One region of the Diaphorobacter sp. LI3 genome, then DNA from elsewhere that is predicted to be linked to it. Evidence: predicted binding sites of a transcription regulator. Region 1 holds the regulator's gene; each other region holds the start of a gene.

Region 1 (6,691 bases):
CACGCGCCGGGCAGCCTCTGGTGGCAGCCGGGCCAACCGGGGGTGCCCGTGGGTTTCGCACCGCTACGGCACATCGGCATCTACAGCTACCGGGCAGGCTTTCTGCGCCACTTTCCACAGCTGCCAGCGGCGCCGACCGAGCAACTGGAAGCGCTGGAGCAGCTGCGCGCCCTCTGGCACGGGCACCGCATCGCCGTGCACGTGACCGGCAGCGCACCCGGTGCGGGCGTGGACACGCCAGCCGACCTGGAGCGCGTGCGCACCCTCCTGGGCGGCTAGCGCGGCCGTCAGCTTGGCGCATGGCCCGCGTGCTATCCTTGTTCGCAACAAGAGCACCTGTCCCGCGCTGGCGCGCCGACGGCAAGCGTGCCCGCTGATTTCAAAACACTAGAGGACATCCATGAGACTGATTCTGCTCGGCGCTCCCGGCGCCGGAAAGGGTACGCAGGCCGCGTTCATCTGCCAGAAATTCGGCATCCCCCAGATCTCCACCGGCGACATGCTGCGCGCCGCCGTCAAGGCCGGCACGCCCCTGGGCCTGCAGGCCAAGGCCGTCATGGATGCGGGCCAGCTCGTCAGCGACGACCTGATCATTAACCTGGTGAAGGAGCGCATCGCCGAGCCCGACTGTGCCCAGGGTTTCCTGTTCGACGGCTTCCCACGCACCATCCCCCAGGCAGACGCCATGAAAGCCGCGGGCGTGAAGCTCGACTATGTGCTGGAGATCGACGTGCCGTTCGACGCCATCATCGAGCGCATGAGCGGCCGCCGCTCCCACCCGGCTTCGGGCCGCACCTACCACGTGAAGTTCAACCCGCCCAAGGTCGAAGGCAAGGACGACGTGACGGGCGAGCCCCTGGTGCAGCGCGAGGACGACAAGGAAGAAACCGTCAAGAAGCGCCTGCAGGTCTACAGCGACCAGACCCGTCCGCTGGTGGACTATTACTCCAGCTGGGCCAAGACCGATCCCGCCAACGCGCCCAAGTATCGTGCCATTCAAGGCACCGGCAGCGTGGAGGAAATCACCCAGCGCGCCCTGACGGCACTGTCAAGCTGACGAACCCGCCGCCGGCGCCCGCCAACGCCCCGCAACGCGGGGCGTTGTGCTTTGTGCCCAGGCAAGCGCCTCGGCCCATGACGGTGCTTATGAATTAGCGGACTGCATCAACTCCAGCAGCAGGCTGACCCGTGCCTTCACAGGGCTCAGCCCATCCGCATCGCGCCAGGGCGTACCCGTCAGGTCCATCATCCGCCCCTGCGGGCAGCGCGAAGCCACGCGCACCTGCACCCCGGCCGCCACGGCACGCGCGAGCGCGGCCTCCAGCGCATGGTGCAGCGTGCCATTGCCGGTGGCGGCCACCACGATGCCGCGCACGCCCTTCTCCACCAGCCAGTCCACCAACGCGCCATCCGCGCTGGCGTGGCTGAGGACGATTTCCACGCGTGGCCAGGCTGCATCTGGCAGGATCGGCACCAGCGCGCCATGCGCGGGCTGTTCCACCTGCGGCGCAAGGCCGCGGGCCCAGCGCACGCGCCCCGCTTCCATCCATCCCAGAGGCCCAGCATCGCCGGAGTCGAACGCGTCCAGCCGCAGCGGGTGCACCTTGCTCACCTCGCGTGCCCCGTGCACCACGCCAGCGGCCGCCATCAGAACCCCCCGCGCTGAGGGATCGGCCGCCAGCGTGACGGCATCCAGCAGGTTCTGCGGCCCGTCCGGCGCGAGCGCCGTGGCCGGGCGCATGGCACAGGTCAGTACCACCGGCTTGGCGGTGGTATCGAGCAGGTTGTGCAGCAGCCAGGCGGTTTCCTCCAGCGTATCCGTGCCGTGGGTGACGACGACGCCGGCAACGGCCGGGTCGGCCAGGTGTGCGGCGCAGCGACCGGCCAGGCGCGCCCACACGTCAAAGCCCATGTCCTTGCTGTCCAGCTGCGCCACCTGTTCGGCCACCAGCGCGCCGCCCCCGGCCTGCACCAGCCCGGGCACCGCGGCCAGCAATTGCTCCACGCCGATCTGCCCGGCCGTGTAGCCCACGTTCGCACCTTGCACCGCGGAAGAGCCCGCAATCGTGCCGCCGGTGCCCATAACGACGATTTTTCTTGCAGCTGCCACTTGCATCCCTCCAAAAACTGTTCAAAAATACAGATACTGGATTAAAAAACAGTAACCCACTCAACCACCGACCGCATTGGATCGCACCATGCTCGACAGTCCCAAGCTCACCGCCCGCCAGCAGCAGATCCTGGACCTGATCCAGACCGCCATCGCGCGCACCGGCGCCCCGCCCACCCGCGCCGAGATCGCGGCAGAGCTGGGTTTCAAGTCCGCCAACGCGGCCGAGGAGCACCTGCAGGCGCTGGCCCGCAAGGGCGTGATCGAACTGGTCAGCGGCACCTCGCGCGGCATCCGCCTGCGCGGCGAAACCGTGCGCAACATCAATGCGGCGCGCGGCGCCCAGTTCAACCTGCCGATACCCGGCCTGTCGCAGCTCACGCTGCCGCTGGTGGGCCGCGTGGCGGCCGGCTCGCCCATTCTCGCCCAGGAGCATGTGGACCAGACCTATACGGTGGAAGGCAGCCTGTTTGCGCACAAGCCCGACTACCTGCTCAAGGTGCGCGGCATGTCCATGCGCGACGCGGGCATCATGGACGGCGACCTGCTCGCCGTACAGGCAACGCGCGAGGCGCGCAACGGGCAAATCATCGTGGCGCGCCTGGGCGATGACGTCACGGTCAAGCGCCTGCGCCGCACAGGCAGCGCCATCGAACTGCTGCCCGAGAACCCCGACTACCCGGTGATCCGCGTCGAGCCGGGCGAACCTTTCGAGATCGAAGGGCTGGCCGTGGGCCTGATACGCAACACCATGCTCATGTAGTCCGTTGAATGCAGCGCCGCCGCAGGTGGCGGGCGTTTGGCAGGCGGTAGCCCGGGCATGCCCCGTGGCTGCGGCATGCCAACCCTGCGGATGCGCGCTTGACGTCCTTGGCAATCCTGCCTGTGTTCCACCTTCATGCCCTGGCATGCCGGAGTCTTCACATGGGATTTGCCCTCTTTGCCTTTGCCTCCCTTTCCCGCCCCTTGCGCCGCCTGCGCCGATGGGGACTGGCTGCACGCCATATGTCGCGCGGCGCGGCAACCTCTGCCTGCACCACGCACGGACGCGCCGATGCGCTCCAGGGAGCGACGCCCAACGCCGGCCCTCTCGATAGCCCCGCCGTGGCGGGTATGGCGCAAGAAAATCCGGCCCGCCACCGCGCCTTTGCCATGCCTGCCGCGGATGCGGCCATGCAGCACACAGGTCTGCGGCCTGCGATCTCCACCCGTTCGCTCCCCCTGCGCGTGATCCTGCGCCATGACACCGACGACGCCTGCAAGCTCGTGATTTCCGGCCGCATGGCCGATGTGTGCGCGGAACTGGAGCGCCTGGCCCTGCGCTGACCGCGGGGCACTGCTGCGACCGCTTCTGACACTTTTCGAAGGCGTCGCGGCCGCAGCGCGTTCATCGCAGGCCCGTTTCTACAATGCACGGCACTTGCAACTTCCCGCCCCCAAGCACGCCATGACCCACGAGTCCCGCCTGGACCGCTTGCTGCGGCAACTGCTGTGGGGCCGGCGCACGGCCGCGCTGGCAACGCTGCAAACCCTGCCCGGCGCGGAATCGGTGCCATTCACAACGCCGGCGGTGTCGTTCGTTCCGTATGCCATCGACTCCACGGCCCAGGTGCTGGTATTGCATGTCAGCGCCCTCGCCGCCCATACCCGCAACCTGCGGCAATCGCCCGCGGTTTCTCTCCTGATCACGGCGCCCGAGGACGCGGCCCAGCCCGTGCATGCGCTGGAGCGCGTTGCCATCCAAGGGCAAGCCGTACTGCTTGCGCCCGAGGCAGCCGCCAGCGCGCGCGCCGCCTACCTGCGGCGCTTTCCTGAGGCAGCGCCCATGACGACGCTGGGCGACTTCCAGTTCGTGCAGATCATCCCTTCGGTGGGCCGCCACGTGGCAGGGTTTGGCGCGGCGCGGGACTTGTCCGCCGAAGAGCTGAAGGCGCTGCTCACGTCTTGACGCTGGGGCGATCGGCGCCGCCAGCAGTTGGATGGCAAGGGCCGTTCCGCCCAGGCGAGCGCTGGCGGCCGCTAGCCCGGTGCCCGGGAAGGCCACACACAGGTCGCGGCCAGGGCCGGCTGGGTGACGGGTTGGCGGACGCTCGCGGTGCGCGCCAAAGCATGAACGGCCCCGCCCACGGCAGCCGGTGGCGGCACACCTGTCCTGCAGGCTTGCCCCGCGCGAGAGCCCCTCAAGACACCAGTTGCGACCAGACCTTGTCCAGCCGCTTGCCGCTGACCGGATACGGCGTGCGCAACTCCTGCGCGAAGAAGCTCACGCGCAGTTCCTCCAGCATCCAGCGGTACTCCTGCATGCGGGCGTCCACCTGGCCCTTGCGCTCGGCGACCAGGCGCCAGTACCGCTGCTCCAGCGGCTGCAGTTCCTTGAGCTTGGCGGCATCGCGTGCCGGGTCGGCGCGGTACTTGTCCAGACGCGTGGTGATGGCCTTGAGGTAGCGCGCGTAGTGCTGCAGCTGCGCCCAGGGCGCGGCGGCGATGAAGTGCTTGGGCATCAGGCGCTGCAGCTGCTGTGACGCGTCGGCCGTGGCCTCGGGAGCGTTCTTGGTGTCCTTGATCTTGCGCTGCGTGGCGGCGTATTCGATGAGGATGGCCGCCGCCATGCGCGCCACCTCGTTGGCGATCAGCGTGAGGCGCCCGCGCCCGTCCTGCACGCGCTGCTTGAACTGTGCCTCGTTGCTGGGCAGCGGCTCTTGCAGGAAGGCGCGGTCGATGGCCACGTCGATGATTTGTGCGCGCAGCTCCTCCTGCGTGCCCAGCGGCATGAAGGCCACAGCCATCTTCTGCAGATCGGGGATGTTCTTTTCCAGGTACTTGAGCGCGTCCTTGATCTGCAGCGCAAACAGCCGGCGCAGGCCCACGCGGTGGCGCGCGGCGGCGACTTCGGGTTCGTCGAACACCTCGATGCCCACCGCATCGCCGTGGTCGATGAGCGCGGGGAAGCCGATCAGCGTCTGGCTACCCTTGGCGATTTCCATCAGCTCGGGCAGTTCGCCAAAGCTCCAATCCTCGTAGCGGGCATCGGCCTTGCGGGCCGCGGGCGCGCCGACGAGTGGTTCTTTTTTTATAGCTGCTGGCGCCCGGTTTTCCTTGGTTTCAGATGGTTTTCCACCGGAGTCTGGCTTCTGGTGAGCGCCACCAGCTATCTTTAATGAAGCAAGCGCCTGGAACGCCCCACGTGCCTTGCTCCCCCACTCCGCCTTGAGCGCGCCCAGGTTGCGTCCCTGGCCGAGCTGGCGGCCGTGCTCATCCGTCACGCGAAAGTTCATGAACAGGTGCGGGCTGAGCATGTCCAGCTTGAAGTCCGCGCGCTTCACGTCGAGCGAGGTTTCATCGCGCACTTGCTTGAGCAGCGTGTCGATCAAGCTGCCCTGGGCCCAACGCTCTTCCTCGGTGAACAGCGACGCCAGCCGCGCAGCACTTTCCGGCAGCGGCACGAAGCGGCTGCGCGGGCGCTGCGGCAGGCTCTTGAGCAGCGCCTGGATCTTGTCCTTGAGCATGCCGGGCACCAGCCATTCCGCACGCTCCTCGCTCACCTGGTTCAGCACGAACAGCGGCACCGTGACGGTGACCCCGTCGCGCGCGTCACCGGGGCTGTGCAGGTAGCTGGCCGTGCAGTCCACGCCGCCCAGCTTCACCGTCTTGGGAAAGTTGTCGGTGGTGATGCCCGCGGCCTCATGGCGCATCAGCTCGTCGCGCTTGAGAAGCAGCAGGCCGGCGTTCTCCTTGCCGGCACTGCGGAACCACTTGTCGAACGTGGCGCCGCTGTACACGTCTTTGGGAATCTGCTGGTCGTAGAAGGCGAAGATGAGCTCGTCGTCCACCAGCACGTCCTGGCGGCGGCTCTTGTGCTCCAGCTCCTGCACCTTGCGCACCAGCTTGAGGTTGGCGCCCAGGAACGGCCAATGCGTCTCCCACTCGCCCTCGACCAGCGCCTGGCGAATGAACAGGTTGCGCGCCTCGTACGGATCCACGCGGCCATAGCTCACGCGGCGGCCGTTGTAGACCACCAGGCCGTAGAGCGTGGCGCGCTCGAGCGCGACCACGTCGGCCTGTTTCTTGGACCAATGCGGGTCCAGCAGTTGCTTCTTGAGCAGATGGCCGCCCACCTCTTCCAGCCATTGCGGTTCGATCGCCGCGATACCGCGGCCGTACAGGCGCGAGGTCTCGACCTGCTCGGCCGCGACGATCCAGCGGCCGGGCTTCTTGGACAGGTGCGCGCCCGGGTGCGGGTGGAACTTGATGCCGTGCGCGCCCAGATAGGCCTCGCTCTCCTCGGCCTTGTAACCAATGTTGCCCAGCAGGCCCGACAGCATGGACAGGTGCACGGCCTCGTAGCCCGCGGGCTCGGTGTTCACCTGCCACTGGTGCTCCCGCACCACGGTGAGCAGCTGCGAATGGATGTCGCGCCACTCGCGCACGCGGCGGATGTTGATGTAGTTCTGGCGCAGCAACTGCTCCCACTGCCGGTTGCTGAGCTTGTGGGTGGCCTCCTCCGCATCGGCGGGGTGGAACTGCGCCAGGCGCTCCTCGCCTGCGGCCTCCGCTTGCGCGCCGCTGCTGCGCTGGCTCACG
Region 2 (6,691 bases), 860 kb from region 1:
GAACTCGTCGCGCGCCTGCGCCGCGAATACCAGCAAGCGCGCGAGCGCCTGGCCCTGGGCTGATGCCCGCGCGGGGCTGCAACGTAGCCCCGTTGGCCCTACGGCGCCCCAGGGGCGCCGTTTTTGTTGATGCACGTGCGCTGTGTAGCGGTCAGCAGCATCAGCGCAAAAGGCGCAAAATCTCGGGCTTGCCCGATTACCGTGAACCCCCGTCGCAGGCCTGCTGCCTGCACGGTGTTCCTGTTTTGAATGTCCCAGCACACCCCGTCTCATGCCTCCCGCAGTGCGTTGATCGACTGCACCAAAGGCCTGGCCTGCGCCGCCATCGTCTGGCACCACCTGGCGTTCTACGGGCCCATGTCCGACGTGGCGCGCCAAGCGGTGCCGGGGTTGATCGACTGGCTCTACGAATACGCGCGCATGGCGGTGCAGGTGTTCCTGGTGCTGGGGGGATTCCTGGCAGCGGCCAGTCTGGCGCCGCAGGGGCAGGCGCGCTTTACCGACCCTGCCCAGCGCATCGCACGGCGTTTCGTGCGCCTGGTGGTGCCCTACGCGGTGGCGCTGGTGATCGCCATCGTCGTGCAGGCGACCGTGCAACCGTGGTTCGATCACGCCTCGGTATCCGACGTGCCGGACCTGGGCCAGTTGCTCGCGCATGCGCTGCTGCTGCAAAGCGTGCTGGACGAGGAGTCGCTGTCGGCCGGCGTCTGGTACGTGGCCATCGACTTTCAGCTGTTTGCGCTCACCACGCTGGTCCTGACTGGGGTATCACGCGCGGCGGTGGCGCTGCGTGCGCGCGGCATGTCCCGCTACTGGCCCTGGGCCCTGAGCGGCGCGCAGGCACTCGTGGCGACGGGCGTCGCCGCCTCGCTGCTGTACTTCAACCGCGACGCCGATTGGGACGTCTGGGCGGTGTATTTCTTCGGTGCCTATGGCCTTGGCATGCTGGCCTACTGGGCCGTGCAGTCGCCCCGGGCGCTGGGAGCCTGGAGCTGGGCGCTGCTGATCGCGGCGCTGGTGGTGGCTGCGTTGGCGCTGGAGTGGCGCCCCCGCATTGCGCTGGCCGGCGTGACTGCGCTGCTGCTGGTGGTGGCCATGCGCAGCCCGGCCATGCAGCGCTGGCAAGGCTGGGCACCGCTCAGCCGACTGGGGCAGATCTCGTATTCGGTATTCCTCGTGCACTTTGCGGTGTGCGTGCTCGTCAACGCGGTGGAAAGCTACTTCTGGCCGCAGTCAGTAGCCGCCGCGATGGCGGGCATGGGCATCGCTTTCGTGCTGTCGATCGCCGCGGGCCACCTGCTGTACGAGCGTGTGGAGCGCCACGTTCCCACATGGCAATCTGCGCTGCGCTGGCAGGCCGGGCTCGTGGGAACCGGCCTGCTGACCACCGCGCTCATGGCAGGCCTGCGCTGACGAAAAAAAGGCAGCCAGTCATGGCTGCCTCGGGTCTTGGGTGGTGCGATCGCGCTCAGCGATGCAGTTCACCCGCGTTCTCGGGTTGGAAATCAATGGCGTCCACGCGCACAGTGACCTGGCCGGTGGGGCTGGGCATCTGGAATTCGTCGCCCACGCTCAGGCCCAGCAGTGCGATGCCGACGGGTGCGAACACCGACACCTTGTCGCCTGAGCCGTCCATCTCCTTCGGGTAGACCAGCGTCAGCGTGTTCGTCTTGCCGGTTTCCAGCAGCGTGAAGCGCACGGTGGAATTCATGGTCACCACATTGGGGGGCATGTCCTTGGGATCGAACACGTCGGCGCGGTCCAGCTCGGCCTCCAGTGCCTCGCGGCCAGGAAAGGGGGCGGTTTGTTTTTCCAGCAGGGCTTCGATGCGCTCCAGGTCCAGGGACGACAGGATGATGTGGGGCTTGCGCTGCATGGTGTGATTCCCTTGTAAACGATAGTGAAAGCGCGTCTGCCGGGCAGCCGCGCTCAAACGGACAAAAGCCCGGGCAACGGGGTTGTCCGGGCCAAGGCATGTTCTCAAAAAAAGCACCAAATTGGGTGCGGAAGTGGTGAATTGTGCGGCCTGGTGCCGCGTTTGCCAAGCGATCTCACACGCGCGCAGTGCGAATTGCGCTGCGCTTGCAGCCCTCCGGCAAATGGCGTAGGCCTTTGGATATTGCCAGAATAACTGTTTATTTATACAGTCATTCAATGCATTCCGAAGACGACCCCCCGCCCTCACTGGCTCCTGTCGTATGGGCGCCCGCGCAGCCGCTCAAGGGGCGGGGTACGGCCACGCGTATGGCCCACCGCTTTATGCGCGATGCGCGCGAGGCGTTTGACGACGGCTGGGGCGGGCCGGAGGAGGGTGTGACGGGCGACGAAAGTGCCGCGCCCGCCGCGCCGCTGACCCAGGTGATCTGGGAAGACGCGCGCAGCGCGCTGTGCGGCAACGATTCGCCCGACATTTTCTTCGAGCAGTCGGTGAACCCTTACCGCGGCTGCGAGCATGGCTGTGTGTACTGCTACGCACGGCCCACGCACAGCTACCTCAACCTGTCGCCGGGGCTGGACTTCGAGACCCGCATCATCGCCAAGCGCAATATCGCCGAGGTGCTGCGGGGCGAGCTGGCGCGCGTCAGCCATCGGCCTTCGGTGGTCAACATCGGCTCCGCCACCGACTGCTACCAGCCGGTGGAGCGTGAGCTGCGCCTCACGCGTGCGCTGATCGAGGTGATGCGCGATGCACGACACCCGTTCTCGCTGATCACCAAGAGCAGCGGCGTGGAACGTGACCTGGACCTGCTGGCTCCGCTGGCGCACAGCCGGCTGGCGGCGGCCTACGTGACCATCACCACGCTGGATGCGCGCCTGGCCCGCGTGCTGGAGCCGCGCGCGGCCGCGCCGCATCGGCGGCTGCGCACCATCCGCGCGCTGGCCGACGCCGGCGTGCCCGTCGGCGTGAGCGTGGCGCCGCAGATTCCTTTCATCACGGAGGACATGGAGCAGGTGCTGGCCGCCGCGCGCGATGCGGGCGCCACCTCGGCCTTCTACACGGTGATCCGCCTGCCGTGGGAACTCAATGCCCTGATGCGCGAGTGGCTGCAACTGCACTACCCGCAGCGTGCCGAACGCGTCCTGGCGCGCATTCAGGATCTGCACGGCATCGACGCAACCGCGCGTATCGCGGGCAAGAGCTACGACAGCAGCCACGCCACGCGCATGAAGGGCTCGGGCCTGTGGGCCGACCTGTTGCGCCAGCGCTTCGAGAAGACCTGTGCGCGCCTGGGCCTGAACCGCCAGCGCACGGAACTGGACCTGTCGCAGTACCGCCCGGCGCTGGCGCGCGGGCAGGGCGTGCTGTTCTGAGCGCGGTGCGCGCCGCGGCTAGCATGGGCGCTTTGCTGTAGGGAGGGAGTGCTGAATGCTGTTGATCGTAGGAACCATCCGCCTGCCGGCGGACGGGCTGGCCGCCGCGCTGCCGGCCATGCGGGCGATGGTGCAGGCCTCACGGGCCGAACCGGGGTGCATCGAATATGCGTATGCGCAGGATGTGCTGGACGCAGGGCTGATCCACGTGCATGAGCTGTGGCGCAGCCAGGACGACCTGGACCGGCACTTCGCCAGTGCCCACATTGCGCAGTGGCGCGCTCTGTGGCCGGCGCTGGGCATCGGCGGGCGTGACCTGCGCGCTTACGCGGTGGGTGCGCCCCGCCCGGTGTGAGCGGTTTGGCGGGCGTCGGGTGTCAGACGGTGCATGACCTCGGGCGGCCCGGGCCACCGCGAAAGGGCGGCAGAAACGCGGCCAATCGCGGCCAGTCGCGGCGCAAGGCGCACCCCTCGTGCGGGCTGTAGCGGGCATCCGCAACGGCGCGCGGACAGGTTGGGCTGAAAGAGCGAGCCGGGCGGTTCGTTCACACTGCCTCAGGCGCCCAACTGCTGCGCGTGGTGGCGCAGGTGGTCGTCGATGAAGCTCTGGATGAAGTAGTAGCCGTGGTCATAGCCCGCGTGGCGGCGCAGCGTGAGCGGCTGGCCGATGGCGCTGCAGGCCGCCTCGAACAGGTGCGGGTGCAATTGATCGGCCAGGAATTTGTCGTCCAGCCCCTGGTCGATGAGGATGCCGCCGGGGTAGGGCGCGAGGGGCTGGTTCTCCATGAGCACGGTGGCGTCGTGCTCTCCCCAGGAGGTGCGGTCCGGGCCCAGGTAGCCGGTGAACGCCTTCTCGCCCCAGGGGCAGCGCGTGGGGGCGCAGATGGGTGCGAAGGCCGACAGGCTCTTGAACCGGCCCGGGTGGCGCAGTGCCAGCGTCAGCGCGCCATGGCCGCCCATGCTGTGGCCAAACAGGCCCAGCCGGGCACCGTCGATGGGCAGGGCGTTGGTGACAAGCGGCAGCAGTTCCTCCAGCAGGTAGCTTTCCATGCGCCAGTGCGTGGACCAGGGGGCTTGCGTGGCGTCCAAATAGAAGCCCGCGCCCACGCCGAAGTCCCAGGCGTCGGCCTCGCCCGCCACGCCCGCGCCGCGCGGGCTGGTGTCGGGGGTGATGAGGGCCAGGCCCAGCTCTGCCGCCAGGCGCTGGGCGCCGGCCTTGATGGGGAAGGTCTCCTCGGTGCAGGTCAGGCCCGCCAGGTAGAGCAGCGCGGGGACCTTTCTATCCGCACTCTCGACTGCCAGCGCACGGGGCGGCAGGTAGACGGCGAAGCGCATCGGCAGACCCACTGCGTGCGAAGCATGGCGGTAAAAGCGTTGCTCGCCGCCAAAGCAGGCGTGGGCCGAGAGTTGTTCCAGGGTGTCGGACATGGGCGTGTTGCTCCTTTTTAAGTAGCTGTTGGCGCTTGGTATGGGAGGGATTCAGTAATAAAAGTACTGGAACCCCTTGTGCATCAAGCGCCAAGCGCTTCTGTTTTTTATGCAGCGTAGTTCACCACCGAGCGGATCGACTTGCCCTCGTGCATCAGGTCGAACGCCTGATTGATGTCCGTGAGGCCCATGGTGTGGGTGACGAACGGGGCGAGCTCGATCTTGCCGGCCATGGCGTCCTCCACCATGCCGGGCAGTTCGCTGCGGCCCTTGACGCCGCCGAAGGCCGTACCCAGCCACTTGCGGCCCGTGACGAGCTGGAACGGGCGAGTCGAGATCTCTTGTCCCGCACCGGCCACGCCGATGATCACGCTTTGCCCCCAGCCGCGGTGTGCGCATTCAAGCGCCGCACGCATCACGTTGACGTTGCCAATGCACTCGAAGCTGTGGTCCACACCCCAGCCAGTCATCTCCACGATCACCTGCTGGATGGGCTTGTCGAAGTCCTTGGGGTTCACGCAGTCGGTGGCTCCAAAGGTGCGTGCCAGGTCGAACTTGCTCGGGTTGGTGTCGATGGCGATGATGCGGCCCGCGCCGGCCAGTCGGGCGCCCTGGATCACCGCCAGGCCGATGCCGCCCAGGCCGAACACGGCCACGCTGTCGCCCGGCTGCACCTTGGCGGTGTTCTTGACCGCGCCCAGCCCGGTGGTCACGCCGCAGCCCAGCAGGCAGACCTGCTCGGGGTTGGCATCGGGGTGAACCTTGGCCAGCGACACCTCGGCCACCACGGTGTATTCGCTGAAGGTGCTGCAGCCCATGTAGTGGTACACGGGCTGGCCGTTGTACGAGAAGCGCGTGGTGCCGTCGGGCATCACGCCCTTGCCCTGCGTGGCGCGCACGGCCACGCACAGGTTGGTCTTGCCGCTCTTGCAGAACAGGCATTCGCCGCATTCGGCGGTGTACAGCGGAATCACATGGTCGCCCGGCTTGACGCTGGTGACGCCTTCGCCCACCTCCACCACGACGCCCGCGCCCTCATGGCCCAGCACGGCGGGGAAGATGCCCTCGGGGTCGTCGCCGCTGAGCGTGAAGGCATCGGTGTGGCATACGCCGGTGTGGGTGATCTTGACCAGTACTTCGCCCTTGCGGGGCGGGGCCACGTCGAGTTCGACGATCTGCAGGGGTTCACCAGCTTTGAAGGCGACGGCGGCGCGGGATTTCATGGGAGGGCTCCTTGTGGTGAAAGGGTGGGGGAACGTTACTTCAGGTACGAGCGCAGCAGGGCCAGCGTCTCGTCCACGGCCTCGGGCGAGGGGGCGGGCTCTTGCGCCAGCGTTTCGCGCACATGGCTGTCCAGCATGTCGGCCATCAGCCCATGCACGGCGCCGCGCAGGGCGGCCAGCTGCTGCAGGATGGGTGCGCAGTCGCTGCCCGCCTGCACGGCGCGCTCCAGCGCCTCGGCCTGGCCGCGGATGCGGCGCAGGCGCGTGATGGCGCGTTGCTTGTCTTCGGCGGTATGGGGCATGGCGGTTGGATGGGCGGGCGTTGAGCCGGGACGTGTTGCTATGTGTCTTGTACTAGGGGGAAGTATAAATCGATGGCGCTTTAGGATGAAGCGCTGGCGGGCAATAAATGCCTATTACTGGGAGGGGGTATAGGTGGATGCGCCTGATTGGCGTGTCGCGCGGGCATTGGCGGCGTAGCGGTTGACCGCGGCTGCGGCACGCTTCCCGTTGTGCGCAGCAAAAAGGGCCCGGACGCAAAAAAGCCCGCAGGCAACAGGTGCGTGCGGGCGGGGGCGGGGCACGCCTGCCTTCGCGGCAGGCGGCGCTCCTTGATCAGCGCTTGTTGAGGGCCGGAACGTCGCGGCGCTCGGCGCCCACGAACAGCTGGCGGGGGCGGCCGATCTTGTACTCGGGGTCGCCGATCATCTCGTTGAGCTGGGCGATCC
Region 3 (6,691 bases), 370 kb from region 1:
GAGTTCGAGCGCCAGTACCTCGCGGGCGAGCTGGAGCTGGAGTTCACCCCGCAGGGCACGCTGGCCGAGAAGCTGCGCGCCGGCGGCGCGGGCATCCCGGCCTTCTTCACCAAAACCGGTGTGGGCACCATCGTGGCCGAGGGCAAGGAGCTGCGCGAGTTCGACGGCGAGACCTACGTGATGGAACGCTCGCTGGTGCCGCAGGTCTCGCTGGTCAAGGCGCAGCGGGCCGATAAGTCGGGCAATCTCCAGTTCCGCCTGACGGCGCGCAACTTCAACCCGGCCGCCGCCATGGCCGGCAAGCTGTGCATCGTCGAGGTGGAGGAGGTGGTGGAGACCGGCGCCCTGGACCCCGACCAGATCCACCTGCCCGGCATCTACGTGCACCGCATCGTGCACAACCCGACCCCCGAGAAGCGCATCGAGAAGCGCACCATCACCGAGAAAGCAGGAGCCTGAACCATGCCGTGGACCCAAGACCAGATGGCGGCCCGCGCCGCGCAAGAACTCGAAGACGGCTTCTACGTCAACTTAGGGATAGGCATTCCCACGCTGGTGGCCAATTTCACCGGCGATAAAGAGGTGTGGCTGCAGTCGGAGAACGGCATGCTGGGCATCGGAGCCTTTCCCACCGAGGACAAGGTGGATGCCGACCTCATCAACGCCGGCAAGCAGACCGTCACCACCATCCCCGGTTCGTCCATCTTCAGTTCGGACCAGTCGTTCGCGATGATCCGCGGCGGCAAGATCAACCTGTCCATCCTGGGCGCCATGCAGGTCAGCGAGAAGGGCGACCTGGCCAACTGGATGATCCCCGGCAAGATGGTCAAGGGCATGGGCGGCGCCATGGACCTGGTGGCCGGTGTCAAGCGCGTGATCGTGCTCATGGAGCATGTGGCGCGCAAGAAGGACGGCACCACCGACCTGAAGATCCTGCCGGCCTGCACGCTGCCGCTGACGGGCGTGGGCGTGGTGGACCGCATCATCACCGACCTGGGCGTGATGGACGTCACCCCCGAAGGCCTGAAACTGGTGGAACTGGCGCCGGGTGTGAGCTTCGAGGACATCCAGTCCAAGACCGGCGTGCCGCTGCTGCGCTGAGGACAGGCACCCGCCAGGCCGCCATGCGCATGCACGGCGGGGGCGCGGGGCCAAAACTACGGGCCGGGTGGGATCACCCGGCTTTTTTGTCTTTTTGCGCAAGGCAAAGCGCCGTATAGTGCGCGTGACATTTTTTAACATTTCGTCTGCGCATGAACGCACCCGACCTCAGCCCGGCGGCTTTTGCCGACGGAGACAGCCATTACCTGCGTGCCATCACCGACATGGCCGATCGCCGCACCGTGGTCACGCAGGAAGCGCTTTACACCGACCGGGGCATCAAGCTGGTAGACAAGGGCGCGCGCGTGGACAGCCGGCTCTACGACCGCTTGGTCAAGCACAAGCTGCGCGGTAGCATCGACGAGCATCTGGCCATGGACGACATGGTCAGCGTGCAGTCCATCGTGCAACTGGCCGCGTCGCAGTGCGAGCACGACACGCTGGCCTATCTGCTGGTGCACACGCTGGATGGCATGACCGCCGAGAAGCTGCTCGCGCCCGTGCGCGCCTTGCTGCTGCCGCCGTCGCTGGCCTTCAAGCTCACCGTCATGCGCGAGCAGCATCCGGCGCTGTTCGAGCACAGCGTGCGCATGATGCTGGCGGCCGTGTACCTGGGCATCAAGAGCGGCTGGAGCGACCGCGAATGCGTGCCTCTGGCGACTGCGGCGCTGCTGCACGACATCGGCGTGCTGCACATGGACCCCGTCTGGCACGACCCGGCCAACAAGATGACGGCCGTCGGGCGCCAGCAGCTCATGGCGCACCCCATCACGGCCATGTTGATCATCCGGGGGCAGAACATGTTCCCGCGCGTGGTGGAGCAGGCCGTGCTGGAACACCATGAATGCATGGATGGCAGCGGTTATCCGCGCGGCCTGCAGGGGGACCAGATCTCGCTCATGGGGCAGATCCTGATGGTGGCCGAGGTGGTGGCCGCCTTCTTTGAAAAATACGCCAACGAGGCCGCGGCCCAGCGCCTGTCGCTCACGCTGCGCCTGAACCACCGCAAGTTCCCCGCAGCGCTCATCGCCTGTCTGCTGCCCGTGCTGCAGATACGCGCCGTGCAGACCGATGTGCAGGTCACGCCGGCAGATGTGGAGCGGCTCATTGAACAGCTGTCCACGGCCTTCGGCGACTGGGACACCCGCCGCGCCGGGCTGTCGCCAGAGGCTGCGGAATCCGAGGCCTGCGCCTTCGTGGAGCAGCGGCTTTCCGCGCTGCAAAAAACCCTGTTCGAGGCCGGCTCCCATCCCCAGCAGCAGGCCGAGGCCCTGCAATACCTGCAGGGCGATGAACAAGGCTTGGCCGAACTGGCCCTGCTGGGGCGGGAAGCCCTGTGGCAACTGCAGGGCATCGTGGACGCCACCCACAGCCGCTGGCTCACGCTGCAACACAGCCCGCAGGCGGGCGACCAGGCGGTCGTGCAGTGGCGCGATGCCTGCGCAGTGCGCTTGGCGCAGCGCTGAAATCTGCGCTCCTGACGCACCGCCGGATCAGACGCTAGGCCCTGACGCCGGCCGGGTTGAAACCGCCAACCGCCGATGATTACTGTATATTTGAACAGTATTCATCGGCGGTTCGCATGGCGGCTTTTCTTTCCTCTTCCCTGAACGCGCTGCCCGGCGTCTGGCAGGGCGATGCCTGGGCGCACGCGCCGCAGCCGGCGCTGGCCACGGGCCATGCGCCGCTGGATGCGCAACTGCCCGGTGGGGGGTGGCCGCTGGGGTGCATGAGCGAGTTGCTGCTGCCTCCCCAGGCCCATCCCGAGTGGACCCTGGTGATGCCGGCCCTGGCCGCGCACCTGGCGCAAGGCCCGGGACGCGCGGTACTGGTCACGCCGCCGCTGGAGCCCTTCCTGCCGGCGCTGCAACCCCTGGGGCTTGCCGCCGACCGGCTGTGCTGCATTCACCCGTCCAGCCCGCGTGCGGACATGGCCGCGGCATGGGCTTGCGAGCAGGCGCTGCGTTGCCGCGACGTGCGCGCCGTGCTGGCCTGGCTGCCGCAGGTGCCTGCCGCCATGCTGCGGCGGCTGCAGCTGGCGGCCGCGCAGCACCGCCAACTGCTGTGGGTGATGCGTCCCGAGCGCTCGCGCGCGCAGGCATCGCCCGCGCCGCTGCGCCTGTGGCTGCAACCGCAGGGCGAGGAGCTGCACGTCCATGTCGTCAAGCGGCGCGGCCCGCCGCTGGCGCAGCCCGTGGCACTGCCCGCACGCACGCCGGTACTGGCCGTGGCGCTGCAGGCACAGGCCCAATGGCGCCGCCAGGTGCAGGCGGCCGCCTGGGGCATGGGGGGCCGCACACCGCAGGAGGTGGAGGATGCATTGGCTTGCCTGGCACTTGCCACCCATTGAGGCCACGACCGGGCCTGCCACCGGGCCCGTGATCGGCCTGCCGCCTGCCGCGCAGGGCTGGTGGGCGCTGCGCTTCACGCCGCGCGTAGCCCTTGTGGACGAAGCGCTGCTGCTGGAGGTGAGCGGTACCGAACGCCTGTGGGGCGGGCGCGCCGCTCTGCAAAGCCTGCTGCGTGACCACGCGCCCCCCGGGCCCGAAACCCTGGAGGGCGGGTCTCTCTGGGCCAGTGCGCCCACGGCGCTGCAAGCCCTGGCCCTGCTGCGCCTGCAGCGCCAGGGCCGGCCCGTGCCGCGGCGGCTGCCGCACGATCTGCCGGTTGCCACCCTCTCGGCGCTGCGCCCGCATGCCCAGGCGCTGCAGCAGCTGGGCTGCCGCACCTGGGGCGCCGTGCGTGCGCTGCCGCGCGCCGGGGTGGCGCGGCGCTTCGGCGCCGAACCCCTGGCGGCGCTGGACCGCGCCTGGGGCGACGCACCGCATGGCCTGGACTGGATCACGCTGCCCGAGCAGTTCGCGCTGGAGCTGGAACTGCCCGCGCTGGCCGAATCGGCCCCCGCGCTGCTGTGGGCCGGCCAGCGCCTGCTGGATGCACTGCAGGGCTGGCTGCGCGCGCGCCACCAGGGCGTGCAGGCGCTGGAGCTGGCCTGGCGCCATGACCTGCGCCGTATCGACGGCGTGGACCTGCCCCCCTGGCAGAGCCTCACGCTGCGCACGGCCGAACCGCTGCAGGGCATGGCGCACCTGCGCCGCCTGCTGGCCGAGCGCCTGGCGCACCAGCGCCTGGCCGCGCCCGTGAGCCGGCTGGCGCTGCGCAGCCTGCAAACCGCGCCCATGCCACAGGCCAGCGCGGACCTGCTGCCGCCCCAGCCAGGCGACGCGGGGGCGGGGCAGGGCGAGCCCTGGCACCAGTTCGTCGAGCGCCTCTCGGCCCGCCTGGGCGCGGACAGCCTGCGGGTGCCGCGGTCCCAGGCAGACCACCGTCCCGAATGCATGCAACAGTGGCAACCGGCCTTGGCGGCCCGCGCCTCGCCGCCGGCGCCCGCACAGGACTGCACCCTCGCGCCCTTGCTTCCGCCCTGGCTCGTGCGGCCTGCGCGGCCGCTGGCCCTGCGCGGCAGCCGGCCTTGCCTGCACGGCCAGCCGCTGCGCTTGCTGGACGGGCCGCAGCGCGTGGAAACCGGCTGGTGGGAGGCCGCAGCGGACCTGAACGACGACGAGAGCGATGTGCAGGTCAGTGCACAAAATGGCGCGCAGGATGGTGGCTCGGCCCTGGTGCGGCGCGACTATTTCGTTGCCCACAACCCGGCGGCGGGCACCGTCTGGATCTTCCGCGACCGGGCCACGGGCGGCTGGTTCTTGCAGGGGGTGTACGGATGATGCTGCCCGCCTACGCAGAGCTGCACGCGCTGAGCAACTTCAGCTTTCAGCGCGGCGCCTCGCACCCACAGGAACTGGTGCAGCGCGCGCACGAACTGGGCTACAGCGCCCTGGCGCTGACCGACGAATGCTCCGTCGCCGGCGTGGTGCGCGCCCATGGCACGGCGCAGGCGCTGGGCCTGCCGCTCATCGTGGGCAGCGAGTTCTGCTGGGGCGACGTGCGCATCGTGGCACTGGCGCGCGACGTGCAGGGCTGGGGCGACCTGTGCGAGTTCATCACCGCCGCGCGCCAGCGTGCCGGCAAGGGCGGCTACCGCGTGGATGCCCAGTCGCCCTGGGCGCTGCTGCAGGGCTGCGAGGTGCTGCTGGCGCCCCGGCGCGAGGCGTTTGTGGATGCTTCTGATTTAGTAGCTGTCAGCGCTTGTCTGGAAAGCGTTAGAGGCCTATTTGGCTCTAACTGCTGGCTGGCGGTAGAGCTGCACACCGCGCCGGACGACGGCCTGTGGCTGCGCACGCTCACGCAGGCCGGCGCGCAGCTGGGCCTGCCGTTGGTGGCCGCGGGTGACGTGCACATGCACTCGCGCGCGGCCAAGCCGCTGCAGGACGTACTGACCGCCGTGCGCCTGGGCCGCAGCGTGGCCGCGTGCGGCTTCGCGCTGCAGCCGCATGCCGAGAAGCGCCTGCGCCCGCGCAGCCGGCTGGCGGGCCTGTACCCGCCCGCGCTGCTGGCGGCCACGCTGCAGGTGGCGGCGCGCTGCACCTTCAGCCTGAACGAGATCAAGTACCGCTACCCGCTGGAGACCGTGCAGCCCGGCATGACGGCAAGCCAGACGCTGGCCTGCCTCACCTGGGAGGGCGCGCGTGTCCGTTACCCCGATGGCGTGCCAGAAGCGGTGGTGACGCAGGTCGAGAAGGAACTGGCGCTGATCGCCGAGTGCGGGTACGAGATGTACTTCCTCACGGTGCACGACATCGTGCGCTATGCGCGCAGCCAAGGCATCCTGTGCCAGGGGCGGGGCTCGGCGGCCAACTCGGCGGTGTGCTACTGCCTGGGCATCACGGCGGTGGACCCGCAGAAGACGCGCCTGCTGTTCGAGCGTTTCATCAGCCGCGAACGCAGCGAGCCGCCCGATATCGACGTGGACTTCGAGCACGACCGGCGCGAGACCGTCATCCAGTACATCTACGACAAGTACGGGCGCGAGCGCTCCGCGATCACCGCGGTGGTCATCAGCTACCGCACGCGCAGCGCCCTGCGCGACGTGGGCAAGGCCCTGGGTGTGGCGCCGGCGTTGGTGGATGCGTTCGCCAAGGAGCACCACTGGTTCGACGACGTGCTGGCCACGGAGCACCTGCTGGCGCTGGCCGAGCGCCTGGGCGAGCCGCTGGGCGCGCACACGGCCGCGCTGTGGCTGCAACTGGCGCGCCAGCTGCGTGGCTTTCCGCGCCACCTGAGCCAGCACGTGGGCGGCTTCGTGCTCACCGAGGGCAAGCTCACACGCCTGGTGCCCGTGGAGCCGGCCGCCATGGACGGGCGCTCCATCATCCAGTGGGACAAGGACGATCTGGACGCCATGGGCCTCTTGAAGGTGGACGTGCTGGCGCTGGGCATGCTCAGCGCGCTGCGCCGCTGCCTGGAAATGCGTGCCGCGCTGCGGGGCGAATCATGGGACCTGGCCGACATCCCGCCCGAAGACCCGACCACCTACGACATGGTCTGTCGCGCTGACACCGTGGGCGTGTTCCAGATCGAGAGCCGCGCGCAGATGAGCATGCTGCCGCGCCTGCAGCCGCGCGAGTTCTACGACCTGGTGGTGCAGGTGGCGATCGTGCGGCCCGGGCCCATCCAGGGCGGCATGGTGCAC

What was found. Region 1 encodes LexA, which represses DNA repair genes until DNA is damaged. Its sites were predicted from a motif close to ACTGTATNNNNATACAGT; they were not measured.
Region 2: a site for LexA is predicted at 2,131-2,148, ahead of MRB47_RS08090 (PA0069 family radical SAM protein). Genes of this name have one in related genera too.
Region 3: a site for LexA is predicted at 2,649-2,666, ahead of imuA (translesion DNA synthesis-associated protein ImuA). Genes of this name have one in related genera too.

The regions. Positions count from the first base shown of each region.
Region 1 is NZ_CP094346.1:2,605,645-2,612,335, forward strand. Features, by position in the region: gene kdsB (3-deoxy-manno-octulosonate cytidylyltransferase) at 1-279, shown strand, start outside; gene adk (adenylate kinase) at 401-1,057, shown strand; gene MRB47_RS12055 (asparaginase) at 1,145-2,116, opposite strand; gene lexA (transcriptional repressor LexA) at 2,199-2,873, shown strand; gene MRB47_RS12065 (hypothetical protein) at 3,035-3,436, shown strand; gene MRB47_RS12070 (CREG family protein) at 3,558-4,058, shown strand; gene hrpA (ATP-dependent RNA helicase HrpA) at 4,291-6,691, opposite strand, start outside.
Region 2 is NZ_CP094346.1:1,743,620-1,750,310, forward strand. Features, by position in the region: gene MRB47_RS08075 (NAD(P)H-dependent flavin oxidoreductase) at 1-63, shown strand, start outside; gene MRB47_RS08080 (acyltransferase family protein) at 250-1,413, shown strand; gene rnk (nucleoside diphosphate kinase regulator) at 1,469-1,876, opposite strand; gene MRB47_RS08090 (PA0069 family radical SAM protein) at 2,155-3,312, shown strand; gene MRB47_RS08095 (putative quinol monooxygenase) at 3,368-3,667, shown strand; gene fghA (S-formylglutathione hydrolase) at 3,868-4,740, opposite strand; gene MRB47_RS08105 (S-(hydroxymethyl)glutathione dehydrogenase/class III alcohol dehydrogenase) at 4,848-5,963, opposite strand; gene MRB47_RS08110 (metal/formaldehyde-sensitive transcriptional repressor) at 5,999-6,265, opposite strand; gene MRB47_RS08115 (citrate synthase) at 6,579-6,691, opposite strand, start outside.
Region 3 is NZ_CP094346.1:2,231,027-2,237,717, forward strand. Features, by position in the region: gene MRB47_RS10320 (CoA transferase subunit A) at 1-459, shown strand, start outside; gene MRB47_RS10325 (3-oxoacid CoA-transferase subunit B) at 463-1,101, shown strand; gene MRB47_RS10330 (HD-GYP domain-containing protein) at 1,254-2,567, shown strand; gene imuA (translesion DNA synthesis-associated protein ImuA) at 2,684-3,451, shown strand; gene MRB47_RS10340 (Y-family DNA polymerase) at 3,417-4,826, shown strand; gene MRB47_RS10345 (error-prone DNA polymerase) at 4,823-6,691, shown strand, end outside.